Regions from separate parts of the Cobetia sp. AM6 genome, predicted to be linked through region 1. Evidence: predicted binding sites of a transcription regulator. Region 1 holds the regulator's gene; the other holds the start of a gene.
The links. Region 1 encodes sigma-54, which starts transcription at its own class of promoters, with help from an activator protein. Its sites were predicted from a motif close to TGGCACNNNNNTTGCTNT; they were not measured.
Positions count from the first base shown of each region.

Region 1 (3,218 bases):
TGGAGCGCCGCGTGGAGCTGGTCGGCAACGCGCGTCTCGAGAAAGGCGATGACACCTTCGAAGGCGGCTACGTGGAGTACTTCCTCGACAAGCGCCAGGTGAACGCCAACAACAGCAAGACGGCACAGCAGACCGAAGGCGGTCGCGTGCACATGACTCTGACGCCGCGCGGCGCCAATGCCAGCAAGGAAAACTGAGTCATGACTGCTGCTACTCCGCGTACGCTGAGCGCTCGCCATCTGGCCAAGGCCTACAAGGGCCGCAAGGTGGTCAAGGACATCTCGCTGGAGATCCGCCAAGGCGACATCGTCGGCCTGCTGGGCCCCAACGGCGCCGGCAAGACGACCTCGTTCTACATGATCGTCGGGCTGGTGCGCGCCGATGCCGGCAACGTCTCCATCGATGACAAGGACCTCTCCGCTGCCGCCATGCATCAGCGTGCACGCGCCGGCATCGGCTATCTGCCGCAGGAGGCGTCGATCTTCCGCAAGCTGTCGGTGGCCGACAACATCATGGCGATCCTGGAGACCCGCAAGGACCTGGATCGCAATGGCCGCAAGGCACGCCTTGAAGAGTTGCTCGAGGAATTCAGCATCACGCACATCCGCGCCAGCGCCGGCATGAGCCTGTCCGGCGGCGAGCGTCGACGGGTCGAGATCGCCCGTGCACTGGCCACCGAGCCGGACTTCGTACTGCTCGATGAGCCCTTCGCCGGCGTCGACCCCATCTCGGTGGGCGAGATCAAGAGCATCGTGCGCCAACTGCGCGATCGTGGCATCGGCGTGCTGATCACCGACCACAACGTGCGCGAGACACTCGATATCTGTGACACCGCCTATATCGTCGGCGATGGCCAGATCATCGCCCACGGTGATGCGGACTCCATCCTGGCCAACCAGCAGGTGCGCGACGTCTACCTGGGCCACGAGTTCACGCTCTAGGGTCAGCGGCTGCGCTGAGCCCACCGGAGGCGAAAGCTTCAAAAGCCGCTGCGTGATTTTATCGCGTAGCGGCTTTTTCATGTCTGACATCAGACGCATGCATGACGTCCATACCACCTTGGTGGAAACATGGCATGCAAGTTGCTTGAATATTCACGACAACCTCTTGTCAGTGCCCCGAGTCACGGTATAGCGTAGTAAGCACGTTCCTTTGCCGTGAATTGACTGACTCCATGAAACCCACCCTGCAACTCCGCCTCGGCACCTCGCTGACCATGACGCCGCAGCTCCAGCAAGCGATCCAGCTGCTGCAGCTGTCGACGCTCGACCTGCGTCAGGAGATTCAGCAAGCCCTCGAGTCCAACCCCATGTTGGAGCTCGACGAGGACTACGAGTCGCTGGATGTCGTCGAGACACAGGATTCGAGCGAGATCTCCACTGCCGACTCCTCGAGCGAGATTCCCGAGGAATACCCCCTCGACAGTGACTGGTCGGACCTCTACCAGGACCACGCCGGTAGCCTGACCAGCTCCGGCAGTGGCAGCGGGAGTGAAGAAGGGCCGGACTTCGATCGCAATACCAGTGTCGAGAGCCTGCAGGACCACCTGCGCTGGCAGCTGGCGATGACCGACCTCGATGGCCGTGAACGCCAGATGGCGGAGAGCCTGATCGATGCCGTCGACGGTGCCGGCTATCTGAGTCTGTCACTCGATGAGCTGGTCGATGGCCTGCGCGGCCAGGGCCTGCCCGGCCTCAAGGCCTCCGAGCTCGAGCAGGTATTGTTGCGTCTGCAGCAGTTCGACCCGACCGGCGTCTTCGCCCGTGATCTGCGCGAATGCCTGCTGCTGCAACTGGCACTGCTGCCGGATGATCTGCCGCTGCTGGCGCAGGCGCGCCGCCTGGTACGTCAATTCCTCGAGGCACTGGGCAACGATGACCGCAAGCTGCTCAAGCGCCGCCTGAGCCTTGATGATGACGAGCTGGACCACGTCATTCGCCTGGTGCGCGCGCTCGACCCGCGCCCGGCATCCGCCTGGGGCGAGCCCGCCAGCGATTACGTGATCCCTGATCTGCTGGTGCGCCATACCCGCCACGGCTGGCAGGTCGAGCTCAACCCGGAAGCGCTACCCAAGCTGCGCATCCAGCCGGAATACGCCGCGCTGATCAAGCGTGCCGACAAGTCCGCCGACAATACCTTCCTCAAGGACAACCTGCAGGAAGCCCGCTGGCTGATGAAGAGCCTGTCATCGCGCAATGACACCCTGCTCAAGGTCGGCCGCGAGATCATGGCGCGCCAGATCGACTTCCTCGAGCAAGGCGAGGAAGGCATGAAGCCGCTGATTCTGGCCAACATCGCCGAAGTGGTCGAGATGCACGAATCGACCATCTCGCGGGTCACGACCCAGAAGTACATCCACACCCCGCGCGGCGTCTTCGAGCTCAAGTTCTTCTTCTCGAGCCAGGTCGGTGGCAGCGGCAGTGGCGACGCCCACTCAAGCACCGCCATTCGTGCCCGCATCCGCAAGCTGATCGCGGAAGAGCCGGCCCGCAAGCCTCTCTCCGACTCACGGCTGGTCGATCTGCTCGCCAGCGATGGCATCGAGGTCGCACGCCGTACCGTGGCCAAGTATCGCGAAGCGATGGGCATCCCGTCCTCCAGCGAGCGCAAGCGTCTGGCCTGACCCGTCACCTGCGGCTGCCATGCCCTGCTCTCACCTCCACAATGGCAGCCGCCGCCAACCTCAAGCGCTGGATTTTCCGCTCATCAGCCTCTGACTTCGCGGGCAGCGGTGCGCCTGTCGCGCGCTCTGTCATCCCGTCAACCGCTCGTCAATTGCCCGTCATGGGCCATGACGGCGCGCAGGATGACGGTAAAAAACCGCCGTTCCGGCAGCGTCATTCACCGTCAATCGCATGTTTTTAAAGTCACTTTTGCGCGTATTGCACCTGGATGACACCCGGACAACCTCCCAAAACGCCGCTTGCTCCACTCAATCGAAGCGCCTGAAAGGCGACGTACATGCAGGGATTGGCGACGAAAACCCGCCTTCTTGCGCGTCTTTCACGCACCACCCACCAGACGTGCCCTTGAAGTCCACTCCGTTACCCCTCACTGAGTTGAAGACAAGCACTGAGCCACGATGCAGCGCAGCGTTGATCTTTGCGCAAAGCTTGGGCATTGTCGGTACAGACGCTCACGACATCTGACGCCACTGGCAAGGGTGCGAAAACATCGCCAGACGGTGGCCGTCAAGCCTGTTGCAGAGCGTCCGATCA
Region 1 covers NZ_AP021868.1:836,838-840,055, reverse strand. Annotated here, with positions in the region: gene lptA (lipopolysaccharide transport periplasmic protein LptA) at 1-197, shown strand, start outside; gene lptB (LPS export ABC transporter ATP-binding protein) at 201-941, shown strand; gene CLAM6_RS03560 (RNA polymerase factor sigma-54) at 1,175-2,623, shown strand.

Region 2 (3,218 bases), 880 kb from region 1:
TACATGCCCTGGGTGATGACACCGACACACTTGCCGTCGGCGTAGATCTTGTCACCGATCTGGGCGACGTCTTTCGAATCCAGCAGCACGCCATAGACCTTGACGCGCTCCTTGCCCTGCAGCGCGAAGTGTTCGCTGGCGCCACGGAATTCAGTCTTGCCCGGCGAGACGGTGAAGTCCAGGCCCAGTTCCCACAGGGTGTCGCCCACGGGCTGGTCGGGGTACGGGTAGGTTTCGGAATTGTCCGCCGGGTAGAACAGCAGGTGACTCTCGACCCGCAGCCAGTCAAGGGTACCGAAGCTGCACGGCTTGATGCCCATGTCGGCACCCTCCGCGAGGATCTGTTCCCACAGAGAGGGGGCGTCCTTGGCCTTGCAGAAGATCTCGTAGCCACGCTCGCCGGTGTAGCCGGTGCGCGAGATCATCACGTGGCAGCCGAACAGCTGGGTCTGCAGATGGTGGAAGTAACGCAGCTCACGGATGCCCGGCACGTGACGCTCCAGGAAATCCACCGCGACCGGCCCCTGCAGTGACATGTCGTGCATGTCGTCATCGAAGGTCAGGCTGACGGCGCGCCCCAGGGCACTCTTGGCCAGCATTTCATTCGCGGTACCCGTGCCGTGCACCACGAGGTAGGAGTTCGGTGCCAGGCAATAGACGATGCAGTCGTCGACGAACTTGCCGGCCTCATTCAAGACGCTGGCATACACCGACTTGCCCGGATACAGCTTGGACATGTCCCGCGTGGTGACGTAATCCAGCACGGCCTGAGCGTGCGGACCATTGCAGTGGATCTTCTTGAGCCCCGAGACATCCATCAGACCGGCGCGGGTGCGAATGGTCTCGTGGTCATCGGCCGTGTCCGAGACGGCGTAATTCCAGGCGGTGCCCATGCCATTCCAGTCTTCGAGCTCCGCGCCCAGCTTGCGGTGTTGTTCGGCCAGTGCCGAGATGCGCCATGAATTCGCCATGCGTCCCTTTCTCCTGTGAGTCGTGCTGCCTAGCGTAAATGGGGGGTGCCGTAGTCCTGCTGATGCTGGCGATGATGTCGCGCAAGACGCGCATCCGCCGCAGGAGGTGTTGTTGTTCTTTCGCCTTTTCAGGCGCTTCACCAGGGCTTGTGCCTGCTGCTTGCCTTGCCTGATCGCACGAGAGTCGATTCTTGGAAGGAAAGAAACATTCCCCATAGTTAAGCAAGGGGCTTGCCAATTCCGTCAAAGGCCATGGCCACGGCAGCACTTGAGCGAGTCAGGCGCCGATTGGCAGCACGAATCAGGGCGTGAATATTAGCGCTTTGCGTCATGCTGGTGCGAAGAGAGAGCTTTGGGCACCGAAATGATGCCTATTTCGAGAAACAGGTAGAAATTCACTCAGGATCACCTGGCGTTTCCTGTGGGATGAAATGAACTTGGAAAATAAATTTCCATGCAAAACAGTAGGTTGGTGAAAAGTTCTGGCCGGCAGTTGGCGAAATGGCATGCTGCATGCTTTTCTTTGGGGGAAATAAAGTTGACCAGCAGGAATCACAAAAACTCGTTTCATCCGCTATCTTGACGTGGCGAGTCACCACAAGGGGTCAGGTTTCCCGGGGTGGCAGACAGTGTCGAGGGAGATGAAACCCGGTCCGCTCTCAGAGGAAACCCAGATGTCACCCGAAAACGCGCAACAGTTCATCAAGGATCACGACATTCGCTATCTGCTGGCGCAGTTCGTGGATATTCATGGCGCTGCCAAGACCAAGTCCGTGCCGGCCAATTGCCTGATGGATGTGGTCGAGAAGGGCGCCGGCTTTGCCGGCTTTGCCGTCAGTGGTCTCGGCATGTCGCCGGAGGGGCCGGACTTCATGGCGCGGGGTGATCTGAGCTCGTTGTCGTTGGTGCCGTGGCAGCCGGGTTATGCACGCATGGCCTGTGATGGCTACGTCAATGGTCAGCCGTTCGCCAACGACAGCCGCGTGGTGTTGCTCAAGCAGCTGGAGCGCCTGAAGGAGAAGGGCTGGACGCTCAATAGCGGGCTGGAGCCGGAATTCTCGCTGTTCCGCCGGGGGGAAGCGGGTGAGCTGTTGCCGGTGGACGAGAGCGATACCCTCGCCAAGCCCTGCTACGACTACAAGGGCCTGTCGCGTTCGCGTGAATTCCTCGAGCGCCTGGTCGAATCGCTGCAAGCGGTGGACTTCGACGTTTATCAGATCGATCACGAGGACGCCAACGGCCAGTTCGAGATCAACTACACCTACAGCGATGCACTGACCTCGGCAGACCGCTTCACCTTCGTGCGCATGGCCGCCGGCGAGATCGCCAATGACCTGGGCATGGTGTGCTCCTTCATGCCCAAGCCGCTGGCGGACCGCCCGGGCAATGGCATGCACTTCCACCTGTCCGTATGTGATGACACCGGCCGCAACCTGTTCGGCGATGACTCCGACGCCCAGGGCATGGGCCTGTCGCCGCTGGCGTACCACTTCCTCGGCGGACTGCTGGCACATGCCCCGGCGCTGTGTGCCTTTGCCGCGCCGACCGTCAATTCCTACAAGCGTCTGGTCGGTGGTGGCAGCACCAGCGGCGCGACCTGGGCGCCGGTCTTCATCGCCTACGGTGACAACAACCGCTCGGCCATGGTGCGTGTGCCCTACGGTCGCCTCGAGTTCCGCCTGCCGGACGCCGGCTGCAACCCCTATCTCGTGCACGCCGCCATCATCGCGGCGGGGCTGGATGGCGTGGCGCGCAAGCTGGACCCGGGCACGCCCCACAACATCAATCTCTACTCGCTGACCCCGAGCGAATGCGCCGAGAAGGGCATCGAGAAGCTGCCGCAGAATCTTTCGCTGGCCATCGATGCGCTCGAGGCGGACAGCATTCTGCGCGAGAGCCTGGGCGAGGGAATCTGCGCCGAGTTCATGCGCCTCAAGCGCGAGGAATGGCTGGATTACAACGCACAGGTCAGTGCCTGGGAAGTCCAGCGCTACGCCGAATTCTTCTGATCTCATCCGGCGGCGCTCGCGGATCTCGCGGGGCATGCCAGACGAGGGTCGCCACTGTCACCACCACGCTCAAGACACCAGGCAGGAGACGCCTCCTGCCCGTGAGAGGACATCACCATGTGTGGAATCGTAGGGCTTTATCTCAAGAACCCGGCGCTGGAATCGCGCCTGGGGGAGCTGTTCGAGCCGATGTTGATCGCGATGACCGATCGCGGCCCGGACAGCGCCGGCTTCGCCA
Region 2 covers NZ_AP021868.1:1,718,194-1,721,411, forward strand. Annotated here, with positions in the region: gene CLAM6_RS07335 (aminomethyltransferase family protein) at 1-971, opposite strand, end outside; gene glnT (type III glutamate--ammonia ligase) at 1,646-2,980, shown strand; gene CLAM6_RS07345 (class II glutamine amidotransferase) at 3,098-3,218, shown strand, end outside.
Region 2: glnT (type III glutamate--ammonia ligase) is a predicted target of sigma-54. The motif match lies at 1,474-1,491, and genes of this name have one in related genera.